Regions from separate parts of the Pseudomonas sp. 31-12 genome, predicted to be linked through region 3. Evidence: predicted binding sites of a transcription regulator. Region 3 holds the regulator's gene; each other region holds the start of a gene.
The links. The regulator sigma-54, encoded in region 3, starts transcription at its own class of promoters, with help from an activator protein. The targets are predictions, from matches to a motif close to ANTGGCATNNANNTTGCTNT.
Positions count from the first base shown of each region.

Region 1 (7,434 bases), 2.8 Mb from region 3:
ACAGGCAAACGGCCGACATCGCGCAAAGCCATTTGCGGGAAGTTGATGTCAGGCGTCGGAAAAATGTCGGTTCTGTGTTCATAAGAGTTAAAAAGCAAGCGCCGTGCCGTTTAGCAATAAATGTGCGTCGCAACACACTTAAGCGTTGGTGTAGGAGTCTGTGCATGGCTGGTGTAATGGATGCGGTAAACCAGCGCACGCAACTGGTTGGGCAGAATCGCCTTGAGCTGTTGTTGTTCCGTCTCGACGGCCAGCAGCTGTATGGAATCAACGTGTTCAAGGTCCGTGAGGTGCTGCAATGCCCCAAGCTGACCCTGATGCCCAAGTCCAGTCCTGTCGTGTGCGGTGTGGCAAATATCCGGGGGGCGACCATTCCGATTCTTGATCTGGCGATGGCGACCGGCTCCGGTGCGCTTAAAGATCAAAGCAACCCGTTCGTGATCATCACGGAGTACAACACCAAGACCCAGGGTTTCCTGGTGCGATCGGTGGAGCGCATCGTCAACATGAACTGGGAGGAGATTCATCCGCCACCCAAGGGCACGGGCCGCGATCATTACCTGACGGCTGTGACTCGGGTCGACAATCAGTTAGTCGAAATCATCGACGTCGAGAAAGTGCTGGCGGAAGTGGCGCCGACACCGGAAGCGATTTCGGTCGGCGTAGTGGATGTCGAAACCCAGCACAAGGCGTTGTCATTGCGGGTATTGACGGTCGATGACTCGTCGGTGGCGCGCAAGCAGGTGAGCCGTTGCCTGCAGACGGTTGGCGTCGAAGTGGTGGCGTTGAACGACGGCAGGCAAGCGCTGGATTACTTGCGCAAGCTGGTCGATGAGGGCAAGAAGCCGGAAGAAGAGTTCCTGATGATGATTTCCGACATCGAGATGCCGGAAATGGACGGGTACACCCTGACGGCCGAGATCCGCAGCGACCCGCGCATGCAAAAGCTTCATATCATCCTGCATACTTCGTTGTCGGGTGTATTCAATCAGGCGATGGTCAAGAAAGTCGGCGCAGATGACTTCCTTGCCAAATTCCGCCCTGATGACCTGGCATCCCGGGTAGTCGACCGGATCAAAGCAGCAGATATCAGCTAGGGGCCTTCTGCCCCTGGTGGTTAACACGATTTAAGAGGCGGCATCTTTGTCTACGGGTAATTTGGATTTCGAACAGTTCCGGGTATTCCTGGAAAAAGCCTGTGGCATTTTGCTCGGTGAAAACAAGCAGTACCTGGTCTCGAGCCGTCTCAACAAACTGATGGAGCAGCAAGGCATCAAGTCCCTGGGTGAGCTGGTCCAGCGCATCCAGACCCAGCCGCGCAGCGGTTTGCGCGAGATGGTGGTGGATGCCATGACCACCAACGAAACCCTGTGGTTTCGTGACACCTATCCGTTTGAAGTCTTGAAGAACAAGGTGCTGCCCGAAGCGATCAAGGCGGCCCCCGGCCAGCGTCTGCGGATCTGGTCGGCGGCGTGCTCGTCGGGTCAGGAACCGTATTCGCTGTCGATGTCCATCGACGAGTTCGAGCGGGTCAACATGGGCCAGTTGAAGATGGGCGCGCAAATTGTCGCGACCGATCTGTCCGGCACCATGCTCACCAACTGCAAGACCGGCGAGTACGACAGCCTGGCCATCGGCCGTGGTCTGTCGCCCGAGCGCCTTCAGCGTTACTTCGACCCCAAGGGGCCTGGTCGCTGGGCCATCAAGGCGCCGATCAAGAGCCGTGTGGAGTTTCGCTCGTTCAACCTGCTGGACAGCTACGCGGCCCTGGGCAAGTTCGACATCGTGTTCTGCCGCAACGTGCTGATCTACTTCTCCGCCGAGGTGAAGAAAGACATCCTGTTGCGCATTCACAGCACGCTCAAGCCGGGCGGTTATCTGTTCCTCGGCGCCTCCGAAGCGCTGAACGGTTTGCCGGATCATTACCAGATGGTCCAGTGCAGCCCGGGGATTATTTACCAGGCGAAGTGATTCGTTGGCGGCATCAAAAAAACGGGAGCCCCAGCGGCTCCCGTTTTTTTTGCCTGATGATTTCCCGCAAACACCGCTCCCACATTTGGATAGTCGTTGCCAGTGATAAGCGGCAGAAAAGCGGCAGACGGCGGAAATCGGTTGCCGCTTTTCTGGCATTGCCGCCTTGCTACTGCCCGCAAAGCCCCGGTTTCCGGGCTTTTTTGAATTGGCACGCGGCTTGCTATGTCTCTGTTACGAAAAATCAGGTCACCCGAAGGTTTCCCGACATGAGCATCAGCTTCGATAAAGCGCTCGGTATCCACGAACAAGCCCTGGGCTTCCGCGCCCAGCGTGCCGAAGTCCTGGCCAACAACATCGCCAACGCCGACACCCCGAACTACAAGGCTCGGGACCTGGAATTCTCCAAAGTGCTCGCCGCACAGAACGAGAAATCCAAGGGCGGTACGTTTGCCTTGAACATGACCAACAACCGCCATATCGAGGCCGAAGGCCTGGGCAATGGCGACGAGTCGCTGATGTATCGCACGCCGATGCAGCCATCGATCGACCAGAACACCGTGGACGCCCAACTGGAACAGTCGAACTACGCGGAAAACGCCGTGGGCTTCCAGGCCAGCTTCACCCTGCTCAACAGCAAATTCAAAGGGCTGGTGTCAGCCCTGCGCGGAGAGTAATTCATGTCTCTATCCAGTGTTTTCAACATTGCCGGTAGCGGCATGAGCGCCCAGACCACTCGCTTGAACACCGTGGCTTCGAACATCGCCAACGCCGAAACCGTCTCGTCGAGCATCGACCAGACCTATCGCGCCCGTCACCCGGTGTTCGCCACCATGTTCCAGGGCGGCCAGAGCGGCGGCAGCGATTCGCTGTTCCAGAACCAGGATGCCGCCGGTCAAGGCGTGCAAGTGCTGGGCGTGGTCGAAGATCAGAGCAACCTTGACGCGCGTTACGAGCCGAACCATCCGGCCGCCGATGCCAAGGGCTACGTCTACTACCCGAACGTCAACGTCGTCGAAGAAATGGCCGACATGATTTCCGCCAGTCGTTCGTTCCAGACCAACGCCGAAATGATGAACACCGCCAAAACCATGATGCAGAAGGTCCTGACCCTCGGTCAGTGATAAGGGGCGACTCAGATGAGTGTTACCGATACCACCAGCGGCGTGAGCATCAAGGACGTCCTGGCCAATTCTTCGGTCAAGACCAATAACACCAGCAGCGACGGCCTGGCCTCGGCGACGAACAGCGCCACCGGCAAGCAGGCGTTGGGCAAGGATGCGTTCCTGCAGTTGCTGGTCACCCAGCTGAAGAACCAGAACCCGCTCGAGCCTCAGGACAACGGTGACTTTGTCGCGCAACTGGCACAGTTCAGTAGCCTGGAAGGCATCACCACGCTGAACGATACGGTCAGCGGCATTGCCGGCAACTACAACTCCTCGCAGGCGCTGCAAGCGTCTTCGCTGGTGGGCCGCTCGGTGGTCGCGCAGACCGACACAGCGGTCGTCGATACCTCCAAGAGCTTCAACGGCACGGCCGTGGTACCGGCATCGGTCGATCCGGTCGTGGTCAAGATCACCGATGCCGATGGCAAAGTGGTCCGCACCCTCGACCTGGGCAGCCAGAATGCCGGCAACGCCAGCTTCATCTGGGACGGCAAGAACGATGCGGGCGAAGTGGCCAAGGCTGGCACTTACAAATTCGCCGCCACCGCGACTTACGACAGCAAGGCGACCGCGCTGGTGACTTACCTGCCGGCCACCGTCAACAGCGTGACCATCAGCCAGACCGGCGGTGAGTTGATGCTGAACCTCGCAGGCCTGGGCAGTATCGCCCTGTCCAAAGTACAGACCATTGGTATATAGAGCCGACTAACACGGCACAAAGGAGTGGAATATGTCTTTCAATATCGGCCTTAGCGGTCTCTATGCAGCCAACAAACAACTGGACGTGACCGGCAACAACATCGCCAACGTCGCGACCACCGGTTTCAAATCGTCCCGTGCAGAGTTCGAAGACGTGTACTCGGCCACGCGCCTGGGTACCGGCAGCAAGACCGTCGGCAACGGCGTGCGTCTGGCCAACGTTTCCCAGCAGTTCGGCCAGGGCGACGTGAACAACACCGGCAACGTGCTGGACATGGGCATCCAGGGCAGCGGTTTCTTCATCCTCAGCGACAACGGTTCCCTGAGCTACACCCGTGCCGGTGCATTCAAGACTGACGCCGAAAACTACGTGGTCGACAACAACGGCAACCGCCTGCAAGGTTACGGCGTCGATGACAACGGCAAGATCATCAATGGCGTGTTGACCGATCTGAAAATCGACACCTCGAGCCTGTCGCCAAAGGCGACCACTCGCCTCGACCAGACGATTAACCTGAACTCCTCGGAAGCCCTGCCGACCGTTACACCGTTCAACCCGGCCGAGCCATTGAGCTACACCAAGCCGATCTCCACGCATATCTACGACAGCCAGGGTAACCAGCACAACCTGGACCAGTACTACGTGAAAACCGGTACCAACGCGTGGACCGTATACAGCTACGTGGACGGTCGTTCGCCTTCCAACCCGGCCACCGAGCCACCGGTGCCAGTGACGGCCAACGTGACCTTCAACTCTGACGGTACCGTCAACACCATGACCGGCAGTCCCGGCTTTGCTGTGACCGGTAAAGTCTTCCAGTTGACCGGTTGGGTGCCGGGCGTGGTGACCAATGCCAACGTGACGCCGAAAGTCTGGGGCCCTAACGGTGCGGTTGCGGCCACTGGCGGCCTGTCCTTCGACATGACCAAGACCACCTCTTACAATTCGCCGACTGCCCGTACCCAGCAGTTTCAGGACGGTTACGCGACTGGCCAGATCTCCAGCCTGACCATCGACGAAACCGGTGTAATGACCGCCAATTTCAGCAACCAGCAAACCAAGGCCATCGGCCAGGTAGCGGTCGCGAGCTTTGCCAACGAACAAGGCCTGCAGCCAATCGGTGGTACGCGTTGGAAAGAAACCTTCGCCTCGGGCGAGGCGGGTGTCGATGCTCCGAAAACCGGTACGCTGGGTGCGGTGGTGTCCAACTCCCTGGAAGAGTCCAACGTCAACCTGACCAACGAACTGGTTGATTTGATCAAGGCGCAGAGCAACTACCAGGCGAACGCCAAGACCATCTCCACCCAGAGCACCATCATGCAGACCATCATTCAGATGACTTGATGCTTGATAGCGCTGCATAAAGAACCCCTCGCAAGAGGGGTTTTTTATGGCCGGGATTTGTCTTGGGTGCCAAATGTTGCGTTTTCAGTGATGGCCTCTTCGCGAGCAAGCCCGCTCCCACAGGGGATTTGCGTGAAACATCGATCCAGTGTGGGAGCGGGCTTGCCCGCGAAGGCGTCAGTGCAGCCACCACTTTCCCTGAGGCAAAAGAAAACCCCCGACAATCCAGAGGACTGATCGGGGGTTTCCAGGTCAGCGCCTTGCGGCGCTCACCGGCTCAGCTTATTGGCAAGCTTCGCAATCCGGCTCGTCGATGGCGCAAGCCTTCGGCACTGGAGCAGGGCCGGCAGGCGCTGCCAGGACCGAATCTTCACCGTGGTTGCCGCCGCTGGAAACAGCGTTCAGCTTGCCGGTGTTGATGGTCGACTTCTCGGTGCTGGTCGCGGCCAGGGCACGGAGGTAGTAAGTGGTTTTCAGACCACGGTACCAGGCCATGCGGTAGGTCACGTCCAGCTTCTTGCCCGAAGCGCCAGCGATGTACAGGTTCAGCGACTGAGCCTGGTCGATCCACTTCTGACGACGGCTTGCCGCATCAACGATCCACTTGGTGTCCACTTCGAACGCGGTCGCGTAGAGCTCTTTGAGTTCTTGCGGAATGCGCTCGATCTGTTGCACCGAACCGTCGTAGTACTTCAGGTCGTTGATCATGACCGAGTCCCACAAACCGCGAGCCTTCAGGTCGCGAACCAGGTACGGGTTGATCACGGTGAATTCGCCCGACAGGTTCGATTTCACGTAGAGGTTCTGGTAGGTCGGTTCGATCGACTGCGAGACGCCAGTGATGTTGGCGATGGTCGCGGTCGGTGCGATGGCCATGATGTTGGAGTTACGAATGCCTTTCTGCACACGGGCACGAACCGGTGCCCAGTCCAAGGATTCGTTCAGGTCAACATCGATGTACTTCTGGCCACGTTGCTCGATCAGGATCTGTTGCGAATCCAGCGGCAGGATGCCTTTGGACCACAGCGAACCCTGGAACGTCTCGTAGGCGCCGCGCTCGTCGGCCAGGTCGCAGGAAGCCTGGATCGCGTAGTAGCTGACCGCTTCCATCGACTTGTCGGCGAACTCGACGGCCGCGTCGGAACCGTAAGGAATGTGCTGCAGGTACAAAGCGTCCTGGAAGCCCATGATGCCCAGACCGACCGGACGGTGCTTGAAGTTGGAGTTCTTCGCTTGTGGCACCGAGTAGTAGTTGATGTCGATCACGTTATCGAGCATGCGAACGGCGGTGTTCACGGTGCGTTCCAGCTTGGCGGTGTCCAGCTTGCCGTTGACGATGTGGTTCGGCAGGTTGATCGAGCCCAGGTTGCAAACGGCGATCTCGTCCTTGTTGGTGTTCAAGGTGATCTCGGTGCACAGGTTCGAGCTGTGAACCACGCCGACGTGCTGCTGCGGGCTGCGCAGGTTGCACGGGTCTTTGAAGGTCAGCCACGGGTGGCCGGTTTCAAACAGCATGGACAGCATTTTGCGCCACAGGTCTTTGGCCTGGATGGTCTTGAACAGTTTGACCTTGCCCGGGTACTCGGTCAGGGCTTCGTAGTACTCGTAACGCTCTTCGAAGGCCTTGCCGGTCAGGTCGTGCAGGTCCGGCACTTCGGATGGCGAGAACAGGGTCCACTTGCCGTCATCGAAGACGCGCTTCATGAACAGGTCAGGGATCCAGTTGGCGGTGTTCATGTCGTGGGTACGACGACGATCATCACCGGTGTTCTTGCGCAGCTCGATGAACTCTTCGATGTCCATGTGCCAGGTTTCCAGGTAGGCACAGACAGCGCCTTTGCGCTTGCCACCCTGGTTAACGGCAACGGCGGTGTCGTTCACTACTTTCAGGAACGGCACAACGCCCTGGGATTTGCCGTTGGTGCCCTTGATGTACGAACCCAAGGCACGAACCGGGGTCCAGTCGTTGCCCAGGCCGCCGGCGAATTTCGACAACATGGCGTTGTCGTGGATCGCGTGGTAGATGCCCGACAGGTCATCCGGCACGGTGGTCAGGTAGCAGCTCGACAGCTGTGGACGCAGGGTGCCGGCGTTGAACAGGGTCGGGGTCGACGACATGTAGTCGAAGGACGACAACAGGTTGTAGAACTCGATCGCACGGTCTTCTTTCTGCTTCTCTTCGATCGCCAGGCCCATGGCCACGCGCATGAAGAAGATCTGCGGCAGTTCGAAGCGGATACCGTCCTTGTGGAT
Region 1 is NZ_CP029482.1:5,169,082-5,176,515, reverse strand. It holds gene flgA (flagellar basal body P-ring formation chaperone FlgA) at 1-82, opposite strand, end outside; gene DJ564_RS24450 (chemotaxis protein CheV) at 165-1,097, shown strand; gene cheR (protein-glutamate O-methyltransferase CheR) at 1,144-1,971, shown strand; gene flgB (flagellar basal body rod protein FlgB) at 2,241-2,648, shown strand; gene flgC (flagellar basal body rod protein FlgC) at 2,652-3,095, shown strand; gene flgD (flagellar hook assembly protein FlgD) at 3,111-3,836, shown strand; gene flgE (flagellar hook protein FlgE) at 3,868-5,181, shown strand; gene DJ564_RS24415 (ribonucleoside-diphosphate reductase subunit alpha) at 5,464-7,434, opposite strand, start outside.
Region 1: the regulator sigma-54 is predicted to act here: its motif matches at 2,179-2,198, upstream of flgB (flagellar basal body rod protein FlgB).

Region 2 (7,434 bases), 740 kb from region 3:
CAAAGTTGCCTGAACCGGCGCTGTTGCCAACGGTGGCGATACTGCGGCTGGCCATCTGTGCGGCACTGTTGATGCTGTTGAACAGGTTCGAGCCAAACGCACCGTTCTTGTCGATGCCCTGGGCCTGGAGGCTGTTCATCTGATCGGCGACCACCAGGGCCACGCGGCCCAGTTCGTTCATGGCCGGGTCCAGCACGGTGCTGCGATAACGCAGCAGGCCGCCCATTTCACCACCGGTCATGACCGAGGTGATGTCGACGCTGCTGCCGGCGCGATTGAGCTGAATGCCCATGCGCGAAGGATCGTTCAGGCTGGGTGCCATGGACAGGGTGCTGGCAGTGCCGCCTATAACCAACGGCTGGCCGCTGCCCAGGTAAACGTCGAGGTTACCGTCGTGCTCGATGACCTGCGCACCGGTGAAGGTGGAGAGCTGACGCACGGTTTCGTTACGCGCATCGAGCAGCTCGTTCGGCATACCGCCGGACTTGGAAATCTCGGAAATCTTCTGGTTCAACTGCGCCACGGTGGCGGCGAGTTTATTGACCTGATCGGCCATGTTCGTCAGGTTGCCGTTGATGTTCGCGTTCTGCTGCGTCAACTGGCTGGACACTGAGTTGAAACGATTGCTCAAGGCCTGGGCATCGCTGAGCAGCAGCTGGCGCGACGCGTCATCACCCGGCTTGGCGTTGACGTTCTGCACCGAGGCGAAGAACTTGGTCAGGGCGCCATTGAGGCCGGTGCCGCTGTCCGAGAGCAAGGCGTCGAGCGGGCTGATCTGCCCGGCATACGCGGCCGCATCGCTGTTGAGCGAGGTGGTGGTCTGCAATTGCGCATCGAGGTAGCTGTTGTAGACGCGGCGCACATCGGCCAGGGTCGTACCGGTGCCGATGTAGACATTGCCGAACTGATTCGAGGCTTTGGTGCCCTGCACGGTTTGCTGGCGTGAGTAACCGGCGGTGTCGGCGTTGGCAATGTTATTGCCGGTAGTCATCAACGAGGATTGGCCAGCGGCCAGACCCGACATCCCGATATTGAGCAAACTCATGGTTCAGACCTTATGCCTTGTGCCTATAGAGGCGTAGTGGAAGCGCCCGCCGCAGCGTAGTTTTGGTAACTCGTCATCTGCTTGGCTATCTGCGAAATCTTGCTTGCGTAGGCCGGGTCGGTTGCATAACCGGCTTTCTGCAGCTCGCGTACAAACTGTTCCGGGTTATCGGCAGACTTCAGAACATCTTGATAGCGATTATTGGTTTGCAGCAAAGTCACCAGGTCATGGAAGCTGTCTTTGTACGAGTCGTAGGAACGGAATTCAGCCGTCTCCTTGACCATCTCGCCATTCCTGAATTCGCTGGTGATTGCGCGCGCCGATTCACCCTTCCAACTGCTGCTGGCCTTGATGCCGAACAGGTTGTGGCTGCTGCTGCCATCCTGAGCGCGCATGACCGATTTGCCCCAACCGGTTTCCAGCGCTGCCTGGGCCACCAGGTAACGCGGATCGACGCCGATCCGGTCGGCGGCTTCCTTGGCCATCGGCAGCATGGTGTTGACGAATTCGTCAGCGGAGCTGAAGGCTTTCTTCGGCGGCGCCAGTGGAATCTGCGCCATCGCACGGCCGTAAACCTGCAAGCGTCCGCTCGATTTGTTATCGGCTGGCGAAGGCAGCCAGTCACCATTGAACAGCGGTCCGGCACCGGTCACTACCGGCGTCGCGGCGCGTTCAGGCAGCAAGGTTTTGTTCGGGGTTGTCGCGGCGGTCGTCGTTGCCGAAGGCACCAGACCGGCGAGCAAGCGATCGGCCAGTTTCGGCGGCAAGGCCAGACGGCGCTGATTGATCAGCTCCATGTCATTGTGATGCGTGCCCTCGCCTGTCGGTGCTTTCACCGAGCGCGAGGCCCACAACGGACGCTGACCATTGAGCCGCGACAGCGGACCGTCGGTGGCCACGGTGCCCGCGGCAACCGGTGTCGGCACGGCCGCTTTCGCCGCTTCCTGCTTGGCGGCGGATGCGGCCGCAGCCTCACCCGGCGCCAGCGGTTTGTTCTTCGACATCTGGCGCATCAACACGTCTGCCAGACCAATACCGCCGCCCTCGCGGGACATGGAAACGGCCAACTGCTGGTCGTACATTTCCTGGTATTGCTTGGCCGCCGGCGTGTTGAGCGGGTTGTCCTTGCCCAGCGCATCGGTGGCCGAGCGCATGGACTTGAGCATTTCACCGAGGAACAGCGACTCGAATTCCTGCGCCACTTTGCGCATGTTCGCGTCACTGTCCTTGTCGCCGACCTTGAGCTGGTTCAAACGATTCAAGTCCGAATAGGAGCCCGAATCGTTGCTGCTGACACCCAGGCCGCCCTTGCGCATATCCATGGTCGCTGTCCTCAGATCACGATCAAGTCGGCTTGCAACGCGCCGGCCTGCTTCAGTGCCTCGAGGATCGCCATCAAGTCACCCGGCGCCGCGCCGACCTGGTTCACCGCCCGCACGATCTCGTCGAGGGTGGTGCCCGGGCCGAACTTGAACATCGGCTTGGCTTCTTGCTCGGCGTTGACTCGCGAGCGCGGCACGACGGCGGTCTGGCCATTGGACAGAGGGCCGGGCTGGCTGACGATCGGGTCTTCGGTGATGGTCACCGTCAGGCTGCCGTGAGTGACGGCGGCTGGCGAAACCTTGACGTTCTGGCCGATCACGATGGTGCCGGTGCGCGAGTTGATGATGACTTTCGCCACCGCCTGACCCGGGTCGACTTCAAGGTTCTCGAGGATCGACAGATAGTCGACGCGCTGACTTGGATCGAGTGGCGCGCTGACACGGATCGAACCGCCGTCGATGGCCTGGGCCACGCCAGGGCCGAGCATGTCGTTGATCTTGTCGACGATGCGCTTGGCGGTGGTGAAGTCGGAACGGTTGAGGTTCAGGGTCAGGCTGTTGCCCTGGTTGAAACCGCTCGGCACCGAACGCTCCACCGAGGCACCGCCCGGAATACGACCAGCCGACGGAACGTTGACGGTGATCTTCGAACCGTCGCGACCTTCGGCATCAAAACCGCCGACCACCAGGTTGCCCTGGGCGATCGCGTAGACGTTGCCGTCGATACCTTTAAGCGGCGTCAGCAGCAAGGTGCCGCCGCGCAGGCTCTTGGAGTTACCGATGGACGAAACGGTAATGTCGACCTGTTGACCCGGCTTGGCGAACGCCGGCAGATCGGCACTGATCGACACGGCGGCGACGTTCTTCAGCTGCACGTTGCCCGAACCCGGCGGCACCTTGATGCCGAACTGCGAGAGCATGTTGTTGAAGGTCTGCAGGGTGAACGGGGTTTGCGTCGTCTGGTCGCCGGTTCCGTTAAGCCCGACCACCAGGCCGTAGCCGATCAATTGGTTGGAACGCACGCCGGAAATACTGGCGATATCCTTCAGCCGCTCGGCTTGCGCGTTGAACGCTGCGGACAGCATCAGAGCGGCCACCATCAGGTGTTTAAGATTCAACGTAGCCACCTAGAAAGGGAACAGCGGGCTGAGGAAGAAACGGTCGAACCAGCCTGGCTGACTCGCATCGGCAAACGCACCGGTGCCCGAGTAGGTGATGCGTGCATCGGCGACGCGGGTCGACGACACGGTGTTGTCGGTGGCGATGTCATCGGCGCGCACCATGCCGGCAATCCGCACCAGCTCATCGCCGGTGTTGAGGGTCAGCCACTTCTCGCCGCGCACGGCGATGATGCCGTTGGGCAGCACGTCCGCGACGGTCACGGTGATCGAGCCGGTCAGACTGTTGCTCTGCCCGGACTTGCTGTCGCCCTTGGTCGCGCGGTCGCCTTCGTAACCGACGTCCAGGCTCAGGCTACCGCTGCCCACCGGGTCGCTGGTGCTCAGGCCACCGCCGAAAAACGAGCTCAGGCCGATGTCGGTCTTGCTGTTCTTGCCGATTTGCGAGTTGGCGTTCTTGCTGGCCTGGGTGCGTTCGTTCAGGGTGATGGTGATGATGTCACCGACCCGGAACGCTTTGCGGTCGCTGTACAGGTTCTGTTCAAAACCGGCCTGATAGATCGAGCCGTTATTGGCGGCAGCCGGCAGCGGCGTGCGCGGCAACACCGGGGCGTAGTAAGGGTCATTGGGCTTGGGCGGCGGAGCGACGCAGCCCGCGAGCACGACGACCCCACTCAGTGCCAGAACAGATACAAAGCGATTCATGACCCTACCTCACGGTGTTGCAGGCGACCTCATGGTCGCCTCATAGACTGATTACAGATTCTGCGTTACGAACGAGAGCATCTGGTCGGCGGTGGAGATCACCTTGGAGTTCATCTCGTAGGCGCGCTGAGTGGTGATCATGTTGACCATCTCTTCAACGGTGCTGACGTTGGACGTTTCCAGGGTGTTCTGCAGCGTGGTACCGAAACCGTTCAGACCCGGGGTACCAACTTGCGGCGCGCCGCTGGCAGCGGTTTCCAGGAACAGGTTGTTACCCACGGCTTGCAGGCCGGCCGGGTTGATGAAGTCGGCAGTTTGCAGGTTGCCGATCACCTGGCTGGCCGGGTTACCCGGAACGGTGACGGACACGGTGCCGTCGCGACCGACCGTGAAGGTCTGTGCGTCGTTCGGAATGACGATGGCCGGTTCCAGGGCGAAGCCGCTGGCGTTGACGATCTGACCGTTGGAGTCAAGGTGGAACGTGCCGTCACGGGTGTAGGACGTGGTGCCGTCCGGCTGCAGGATCTGGAAGAAACCGCGACCGTCGACGGCCAGGTCCAGCGGCTGCTCGGTGGTTTGCAGGCTGCCGGCGGTGAAGTTTTTCTGGGTGCCGACGATGCGCACACCGGTACCCACTTGCAGACCCGACGGCAGTTCGCTGTCCTGGGTCGACTGGGCGCCTGGCTGGCGTTTGATCTGATAGAGCAAGTCCTGGAACTCGGCGCGGTCACGTTTGAAACCCGTGGTCGACACGTTCGCCAGGTTGTTGGAAATGGTCGTCAGGTTGGTGTCCTGGGCGGACAGACCTGTTTTGGCAACCCATAGAGCCGGAAGCATTCGATTCTCCTCGTGCGCCTGTTTTACGGCGCGACGTTCTGATAATTAGCTGATCTGCAAGACCCGAGCCATGGCCTGGTCATCGTCTTTGGCGGTGTTCATCATCTTGATGTGCAGCTCGAACTGCTTGGCCAGCGCCAGCACCGAGGTCATTTCTTCCACGGCGTTGACGTTGCTCGACTCAAGGAACCCGGACACCAGCTTGACGCCCGCATCGGCTTGCGCCGGCTTGCCGTCCTTGGTGTGGATCGAACCGTCCAGGCCTTTGGTCATGTTCTTCAGGTCAGGGTTGACCAGTTTGATGCGGTCGACTTCAGCCATCACGCGCGGGCCTTCGCCCATGGCACGGATGCTGATGGTGCCGTCTTCGCCGACTTCGATCTGTTGCTCGGGCGGCACGGCGATCGGTCCGCCATTGCCCATCACCGGCATACCGTTGCCGGCCCGCAGCACGCCCAGGGCGTCCACGTTCAGGCTGCCGGTGCGCACGTAGCTTTCTGCGCCATCGGGGGTCTGCACGGCGATCCAGCCATTGCCTTGCACCGCGACGTCGAGGTCACGACCTGTTTGAACCAGCGAACCTGGAGAGAAGTCGGTGGCCGGTCGCTCGGTCATGGCAAACGCACGCGCCGGAAAGCTGTCACCAAACACCGGCATCGAGCGGGCCTGTTCCAGGTCCTTCTGAAAACCGTTGGTGGAGATGTTTGCCAGGTTGTTGGCATGAGCCTTCTGCGCCAGTGCATTCTGGCTGGCGCCGGTCATTGCCACATAAAGGTACTTATCCACGCTCTTTCCTCTGCATGCCGGACGTTTGCCGTCCACCGCTGTACTGCTGAGCGATAAGCAATTTACAGACCAACTTTTTTCTGACGGCGCGAGGCCCGGCAAACAAAGGACTTGAGGGGTTTTGCGGGGATTGGGGAAATGTATCGGAGACGAAAAACCGGCGGTGTTATGCCGTTTGGTGGCAAGTGCCGGCCATTGCAGCCAACAGATTCCCCTGTGGCGAGGGAGCTTGCTCCCGCTGGGCTGCGAAGCAGCCCCAAAAAGATTAGTCGAGGCCTGACAGGGAGGTCGCGCCGGATGGTTTTGCGGCCGCTTCGCGCCCGAGCGGGAGCAAGCTCCCTCGCCACAATAAAGTTATTGCAGGTGCTTATGCGCCGGGTTCTTTTCCGACTTCATACTCACGCAACTTGTTGGCAATGGTCGTATGGGAAACCCCCAAGCGCTTGCCCAGTTGCCGACTGCTCGGATGCTCGGAATACAGCCGTTCCAGCACCGCTTTCTCAAAGCGCCCGACAATCGCATCCAGCCCGCCCTCGAGGGAGAAATCGCCAAGCGGCTGACGCACGCCGTAATCCGGCAAGCGAATGTGCTCGGCTTTCACGGTCCCGCCCTCGCACAGGGAAACCGCCTGGAACAACACGTTCTCCAACTGCCGGACATTGCCCGGCCAGTGGTAATGACTCAGCCGCTCCATTGCCGCCGGCGCCAGTTTCGGCAACGGGCAGCCGATCTGCCGGCTGGCCTGGTCGAGGAAGTGCTCCACCAGCGGCGTCAAACCGTCGAGGCATTCACGCAGCGGCGGGATGTGCAGCGACAGCACGTTCAAGCGGTGATACAGGTCCTGGCGAAACTCGCCGCGCGCGCACAACTCGGACAAGTCCACCTGCGTCGCGCAGATCACCCGCACATCCAGGTAAACCTCTTCATCACTGCCCACACGACGGAAGCATCCGTCCTGCAGGAAACGCAGCAATTTCACCTGCAAGCGCGGGCTCATTTCCCCGACGCCATCGAGAAACAGCGTACCGCCCGCCGTCAGCTCCAGCAGCCCAAGCTTGCCTTCGGCTCGCGCCCCTTCGAAAGCGCCGGGACCGTAACCAAACAACTCGGTCTCGGCCATCGATTCCGGCAGACCGGCGCAGTTAAGCGCCATCAAGGGTGACTGACCGCGCGGACTCGCCAGGTGACAGGCACGCGCGAGCAATTCCTTGCCGGTGCCGGTTTCGCCTTCTATCAAGAGCGGCGCATCCAGCGGCGCCATGCGTCGAGCCTCGCGCACCACTGCGGCCATGACTTTGGAGCTCTGGAAGATACTGTCGAACCCGCGCAACTCTTGTTTGCGCACGTTATAGATGCGCTCACCGACCCGATCAGCCCGGTGCAACGTCAACACCGCACCGGCCATGGCTTCGCTGTCGTCATGCTCCGATTGCAGCGGCGCTATGTCGGCGAGAAACACGTCGCCCTTGACCTTGACCCGTAGCCCGTTGATCCGCGACTTGTTGGCGCGCACCAGTTCCGGCAAGTCGAAATCCTCGGCATATCGGGACAGCGGAATGCCCGGCACCTCATCCACCCGTACTCCGAGCAACTGCGCCGCCGCACGGTTGGCCGCGACGAT
Region 2 is NZ_CP029482.1:1,946,369-1,953,802, reverse strand. It holds gene flgK (flagellar hook-associated protein FlgK) at 1-1,045, opposite strand, end outside; gene flgJ (flagellar assembly peptidoglycan hydrolase FlgJ) at 1,069-2,367, opposite strand; gene DJ564_RS09030 (flagellar basal body P-ring protein FlgI) at 2,379-3,467, opposite strand; gene flgH (flagellar basal body L-ring protein FlgH) at 3,495-4,190, opposite strand; gene flgG (flagellar basal-body rod protein FlgG) at 4,242-5,027, opposite strand; gene DJ564_RS09015 (flagellar basal body rod protein FlgF) at 5,073-5,813, opposite strand; gene DJ564_RS09005 (sigma-54-dependent transcriptional regulator) at 6,181-7,434, opposite strand, start outside.
Region 2: the regulator sigma-54 is predicted to act here: its motif matches at 5,868-5,887, upstream of DJ564_RS09015 (flagellar basal body rod protein FlgF).

Region 3 (7,434 bases):
GTCGTGGTCGACAGCGAAGACCGTCCGGTCGGCGCCTTGAACATGCACGACTTGCTGCGTGCGGGAGTAATGTAATGAGCACGGACCTGCTGCAACGCGGCAAACAGATCAAACTCGCGGTATTCGATGTCGATGGCGTGCTGACCGACGGGCGCCTGTACTTCCTCGAAGACGGCAGTGAATTCAAGACGTTCAACACCCTCGACGGCCAAGGCATCAAGATGTTGATGGCAGCCGGCGTGCAGACCGCTATCATCAGCGGCCGCAAGACCCCGGTGGTCGAACGTCGAGCGAAAAACCTCGGCATTCCACACGTTTACCAGGGGCGCGAAGACAAACTGGTGGTGCTCGACGAGCTTCTGGCTCAACTCAACCTAAGCTATGAACAGGTCGCCTATCTGGGCGACGATTTGCCGGACCTGCCGGTGATTCGTCGCGTGGGCCTGGGCATGGCCGTAGCAAACGCCGCCAGCTTCGTGCGCGAACACGCCCACGGCATCACCCTGGCCCGTGGTGGCGAGGGTGCCGCACGCGAATTCTGTGAATTGATCCTGCGCGCCCAGGGCCGCCTCGATGCGGCCAACGCCGCGTACCTGTGAGCCCACTATGCTGAGCAAAAAGATTCGTAACATCCTGTTGTTCGGTTGCATCGCGGCGCTGTTCGCCGCGGTCGGCTACTGGAACATCAGCCCCGAACGCTTCCTCGACAAACCCGTGGTCAAGGTCGATGAAAGCGCGATCGACTATTACGCCCTGAACGCCCACAGCGTGCAGTACCTGCCGGACGGCAAATTGCAGTATGAAATGACGTCCGACAAGGTCGAACACCTGAAAGTGAGCGAGGTGACGTTGCTGACCAACCCTGACCTGAACATGTTTCGTGGTACCGAGTTTCCCTGGCACGTCCAGAGTGAGCACGGCGAAGTCAACCCGGACGGCACTCAGGTCGAGCTGATCGACTCGGTCCGCATCACGCGTTTCGACGAGAAAAACCGCAAAACCCTGATTACCACCACCCGTATGACTGTGTTCCCCAAGGAGCAATATGCGCAGACCGATCAACCCGTTAGAATCGACGGCGCTGGCGGTGTATCGACAGGCAACGGAATGAAAGCGTACTTGAAAGAAAGCAGGATACACCTGCTATCGAACGTAAGAGGACAGTATGAGGCTCGTTAAAACTCTCCCTATTTTGCTCAGTCTGGGCGCAGCACTGGGAAGCGTGAGCGCCTGGGGTCTGCCGAACGATCAAGAGCAGCCTATCCGCATTCAGGCCGACGACGCCCAACTGGACGACAAGAATGGCGTTGCCACCTATAAGGGTGACGTGATCATTACTCAGGGCTCGATGAAGGTCACCGGCAATACCGTGACCATCACTCGCACCTCGACTGGCGACATTGACGTGGTGACATCGGTGGGCAACCTTGCCTACTTTGAGCAGATGCAGACGGCTGGCGACACCAAGCCTGTGCAAGGCTGGGGGGTGACCATCCAGTACCACGCCTCGCAAAACCGCGTCGTGCTGATCGATAAAGCGAAAGTCATCGACAAGGACAACAACACCACCCAAGGCGAGAAAATCGTCTACGACACCCAGAAAAAGCTTGCGAGCGCCGGGCGTGCTACGGGCAGCAAGGTCACCGAGTCGCGTCCGCGCATTGACATGGTGATCCAGCCGAAAAAGAAAACCGAAGAGCAAAAGGCCCCGTAATGGCAACTCTGAAAGCTCAGCATCTGGCCAAGAGCTACAAGAGCCGCCAGGTCGTGCGTGACGTCAGCCTGTCCATCGACAGCGGTCAGATCGTCGGCCTGCTGGGCCCTAACGGCGCCGGCAAGACCACCTGCTTCTACATGATCGTTGGCCTTGTGCAGGCCGATCAGGGTCGCGTACTGATCGACGACCTGGACGTCAGCCACCAGCCGATGCACGGTCGTGCAAAGGCCGGTATCGGCTATCTTCCGCAAGAAGCGTCGATCTTCCGCAAACTCTCGGTTGCGGACAACATCATGGCCATCCTCGAGACCCGCAAGGAACTCGACAAGGCCGATCGTCGCAAGGAGCTGGAAAGCCTGCTGCAGGAATTCCACATCAGCCACATCCGCGACAACCTCGGCATGAGCCTGTCCGGTGGTGAGCGCCGCCGCGTGGAAATCGCCCGGGCACTGGCCACCAACCCGAAATTCATCCTGCTCGATGAACCTTTCGCCGGTGTGGACCCGATCTCGGTGGGCGACATCAAACAGATCATCTACCACCTCAAGGCCAAAGGCATTGGCGTGCTGATCACTGACCACAACGTCCGTGAGACCCTGGATATCTGCGAAACTGCCTACATCGTAAACGATGGCCAGCTGATCGCCGAAGGTGACTCCGCCACCATCCTGGCCAACGAACTGGTCAAGGAAGTGTATCTGGGCCACGAGTTCCGCCTGTAAGCGCTGACGTGTCTGGCTGGTTGTCCGAGCGCTCGTCTCGATAAAAAATCAATACTTTTTTATTGTTACAGCGCTCTAGGCAAACGCTGCAGTTTCGGGCATATAATTTGCTTATGTTTGGCGCTCCGGCGCCCTGTAGTGGATGGCGCATGTGCGCCGGCGAATAAGGTGTTAAGCCCCTGCCATGAAACCATCGCTAGTCTTGAGAATGGGCCAGCAGCTGACGATGACACCGCAGCTGCAACAGGCCATCCGCCTGCTCCAATTGTCGACCCTGGACCTGCAACAGGAAATCCAGGAGGCCCTGGAGTCCAATCCGATGCTCGAACGCCAGGAAGAAGGCGACGACTTCGATAACGCCGACCCATTGGCCGACAAAGCCGAACAGCTCCCCAACGCCGATGTTTCGGAACCCTCCTATCAGGAAACCGCCCCGACGGTGGATAACCTCGAGGAAGGTGACTGGAACGAGCGCATTCCCAACGAACTGCCTGTCGATACCGCGTGGGAAGACGTCTACCAGACCAGCGCCAGCAGCCTGCCCAGCAGCGATGACGACGAGTGGGATTTCACCACCCGCACATCGGCCGGCGAAAGCCTGCAAAGCCATTTGTTGTGGCAACTGAACCTGGCACCGATGTCCGACACCGATCGCCTGATAGCCGTGACCCTGATCGACTGCATCAACAATCAGGGTTACCTGGACGAAACCCTCGAGGAAATTCTCGAAGCCTTCGATCCGGAACTGGACATTGAACTGGACGAAATCGAAGCCGTCCTGCACCGCATCCAGCAATTCGAGCCGGCCGGCATCGGCGCCCGCAATCTGGGTGAATGCCTGCTGCTGCAACTGCGCCAGCTGCCCGCCAAGACGCCTTGGCTGGCCGAAGCCAAGCGCCTGGTCACCGACTACATCGACCTGCTCGGCAGCCGCGACTACAGCCAGCTGATGCGCCGCATGAAGCTCAAGGAAGATGAACTGCGCCAGGTGATCGAACTGGTGCAGAGCCTCAACCCGCGTCCGGGCTCGCAGATCGAGTCGAGTGAAGCCGAGTACGTTGTCCCTGACGTGATCGTGCGCAAGGACAACGAGCGCTGGCTGGTCGAGCTGAACCAGGAATCGGTGCCACGGTTGCGGGTCAACGCTCAATATGCCGGTTTTGTACGCCGCGCCGACACCAGTGCCGACAACACCTTTATGCGCAATCAGCTGCAAGAAGCCCGCTGGTTCATCAAAAGCCTGCAAAGCCGCAACGAAACTCTTATGAAAGTAGCCACCCAGATCGTCGAGCATCAGCGCGGCTTCCTGGAGTACGGCGACGAAGCGATGAAACCGCTGGTCCTGCATGACATCGCCGAAGCGGTAGGCATGCACGAATCGACGATTTCCCGGGTGACTACACAGAAATTCATGCATACCCCTCGGGGCATATATGAACTGAAATACTTTTTCTCGAGCCACGTCAGCACCTCCGAAGGCGGTGAATGCTCGTCCACAGCGATCCGCGCGATCATCAAAAAACTGGTTGCTGCGGAAAATCAGAAAAAGCCGTTGAGTGACAGCAAGATCGCTGGTTTACTGGAGGCACAAGGCATTCAGGTGGCTCGCCGCACCGTCGCCAAGTACCGCGAATCCCTCGGAATCGCGCCTTCGAGCGAACGCAAGCGGTTGATGTAGAGCCACGCCACAGCGTTCCAGTGGCAGGCATTTCTGCCTGCCGCTTTATGCACTGGCAACGAAGGAGAAGCTGTATGCAAGTCAACATCAGTGGACACCAACTGGAAGTGACCGAACCTCTTCGCACCTACATCGGCGAAAAACTCCAACGATTAGAGAGGCATTTCGACAAGATCACCAACGTGCAGGTCACGATGACGGTCGAAAAGCTCAAGCAGAAAATCGAAGCCACGCTGCATATTCCCGGCAATGAAGTGGTCGCCAACGCGGAGCATACCGATATGTATGCGGCGATCGACGCGCTGACCGACAAGCTGGATAAACAACTCAAAAAGCATAAGGAAAAGACCCAAAGCCTCCTCCAGGGCGCGACCGGTCGTTAACACTCCCTACCCATGATCCGACTTGAAAGCATCCTGACCCCCGGCCGTTCCCTCGTGAACGTGCCGGGCGGCAGCAAAAAGAAAGCCCTCGAGCAAATTGCCAACCTTATCCATAAAGAAGTCCCGGATCTGGAGATGCAAGATGTCTTCGAGGCTCTGATTGCCCGTGAAAAACTCGGTTCGACCGGTTTTGGTAACGGCATCGCCATTCCCCACTGTCGTCTGAAAGGTTGTACGTCGCCTGTCAGCGCATTGATGCACCTCGACGCCCCCATCGATTTCGACGCCATCGACGGCGCCCCGGTTGACCTGCTGTTCGTTCTGCTGGTCCCGGAAGCCGCTACCGATGCCCACCTGGAACTTCTGCGCCAGATCGCCAGCATGCTCGATCGCAAGGAAGTGCGCGAAAAACTGCGCAGTGCCCCGAGCAACGCAGCCTTGTATCAGGTTGTCCTGGACGAGCAGAACGGTCACTGATCATGCGCCTGATCATCGTCAGTGGCCGTTCCGGCTCAGGTAAAAGTACCGCCCTCGATGTTCTCGAGGACAACGGCTACTACTGCATCGACAACCTTCCCGCCGGATTACTGCCGGAACTGGCCGAGCGCGCGCTGATTCATACTGAACTGGCACAGCCGCTGGTTGCCGTCTCCATCGATGCGCGCAACCTGCCGAGTCACCTGTCACGGTTTCCGGAACTGTTGGAAGAAGTCCGCAGTCGGCATATCAAATGCGATGTGCTGTATCTGGACGCTGACGAAGAAACGTTGCTCAAACGCTTCTCGGAAACCCGTCGTCGCCACCCTCTGAGCAACGCCAATCGCTCGCTGGCCGAGGCGATTCAAGACGAGACCCTGTTGCTGGGCCCTATCGCCGACCTGGCCGACCTCAAGGTCAACACCACCAACCTGAACCTTTATCAGCTGCGCGATACCATCAAGTTGCGCCTGCTGAACCAGCCGGAAGCCGGCACTGCGTTCCTGGTGGAGTCTTTCGGGTTCAAGCGTGGCATGCCGGTCGACGCCGACCTGGTGTTCGACGTGCGCTGCCTGCCCAACCCTTACTGGAAACCGGAATTGCGTGAGCAGTCCGGACTTGATCAACCGGTGGCCGACTACCTGGCGGCACAACCGGACGTCGAAGAGATGTTCCAGGACATTTCCACATACCTGCTCAAGTGGTTGCCGCGCTTTGCCGCCAGCAACCGGGCTTATGTCACCATTGCCATTGGCTGCACCGGCGGGCATCACCGCTCCGTCTACCTGACCGAACGTCTGGGCCAGGTCCTGCAACAATCCCTGAAGAACGTCCAGGTTCGCCACCGCGACCTCAGCTAAAGGATTCACATCGCGATGCCTGCTCGGGACATAGAAATCATCAACAAGCTGGGCCTGCATGCCCGCGCTTCGGCTAAATTCGTTGGCGTTGCTGGTCAGTATCCGGAATGCAAGATCAGAGTCGGTCGCACACCAGAATCCACGGTCGATGGCAAAAGCATCATGGCCATGATGATGCTCGCCGCCGGCAAGGGCACCAAAATCCATCTGAGTACGGAAGGCGAGCAAGAGCAGGAAGCGATGGATGCGCTGGTCGCATTGATCAACAACTTCTTCGACGAAGGCGAATAACCCGCCTTTTTGAGCGGGCACCTGTGGCGAGGGAGCTTGCTCCCGCTGGGCTGCGAAGCGGCCCTAAAACCTGCCACCGCAACATTTCAGATATACCGCATCCGCTGATTTCACGACTGCTGCGCAGCCGAGCGGGAGCAAGCTCCCTCGCCACGATTCAGGCCAACGCCGTATCCATCACCATCATCAAACAAAACCCGGCCAACAACCCAAGGCTCGCCAGCTTGTCGTGACCATTGCGCCGCGATTCGGGGATGACTTCATGGGTGACCACCAGCAACATCGCCCCCGCCGCCAGCGCCAATCCCAATGGCAACAGCAATTCGGCCAGGCTCACCAACCAGGCGCACAACAGCGCGAAGACCGGCTCGACCAACCCTGATGCCGCACCGATCAGGAACGCCTTGACCCGCGACATCCCCGCGCCTGCCAGCACCAGCGCGATCACCAGCCCTTCCGGTACATCCTGCAACGCGATGCCCATGGCCAGGCTGTCGGCATCCGGCATTCCTCCACCGGCCGAGACCCCGACCGCCATGCCTTCAGGAATGTTGTGGGCAATGATGGCAAACACAAACAACCAAATCCGCGGCGGGATGACCGGCCGTTCCAGGGTTCCGACGAGCATTTCCGGTGAGGCGCCCGAGACCTTTCGATCCACCAGAAACAGCCCGAACGCGCCGAGCATGATGCCGAAGCTGATCAGTCCGCTGGCCGCCCAGGGTGTCAGCCCCAGGCTTTCAGCGGCGGAGATCCCCGGGACAATCAGCGAAAACGCCGTCGCCGCGAGCATCACCCCGGCACCGAAACCGAGCAGCGTATCGCTGACCGACTGCGGCATCCGCCGAATCACCAGCACCGGCACTGCACCCAACGCAGTGCCCAAGGCGCAAATCGCCCCGCCCTGCAGTGCGCGCAGCAATCTTGGCTCGAGGTCCAGCCACGCCAGTCCATGGGCGACCAACAACGACATGCCCGCCAGCAGCAACAGCGATCCCAACGCGTAGCGAAACATTCGTCCGCTGCCGATCGCCAGTGTTTCAGTGCCCATAGTCAGCCTTGGATTGTTTTGATAGAGGACTTAAACCAGCGCAGCCTGATACCGCGCAGCGACTTCAGGCCAATTGATGACGTTGTAGAACGCATTGATGTATTCCGGACGGCGGTTCTGATATTGCAGGTAATAGGCGTGCTCCCAGACATCCAGGCCGAGGATCGGCGTATTGCCATTCATCAACGGGCTGTCCTGGTTACCGCTGCTTTCCACAATCAGGGCCTTTTGCGGTGTGACACTCAGCCAGGCCCA
Region 3 is NZ_CP029482.1:1,206,665-1,214,098, reverse strand. It holds gene DJ564_RS05485 (KpsF/GutQ family sugar-phosphate isomerase) at 1-75, shown strand, start outside; gene DJ564_RS05480 (HAD family hydrolase) at 75-599, shown strand; gene lptC (LPS export ABC transporter periplasmic protein LptC) at 607-1,179, shown strand; gene lptA (lipopolysaccharide transport periplasmic protein LptA) at 1,166-1,714, shown strand; gene lptB (LPS export ABC transporter ATP-binding protein) at 1,714-2,439, shown strand; gene DJ564_RS05460 (RNA polymerase factor sigma-54) at 2,624-4,117, shown strand; gene hpf (ribosome hibernation-promoting factor, HPF/YfiA family) at 4,192-4,500, shown strand; gene ptsN (PTS IIA-like nitrogen regulatory protein PtsN) at 4,513-4,977, shown strand; gene rapZ (RNase adapter RapZ) at 4,980-5,837, shown strand; gene DJ564_RS05440 (HPr family phosphocarrier protein) at 5,853-6,128, shown strand; gene DJ564_RS05435 (ZIP family metal transporter) at 6,286-7,179, opposite strand; gene DJ564_RS05430 (superoxide dismutase) at 7,210-7,434, opposite strand, start outside.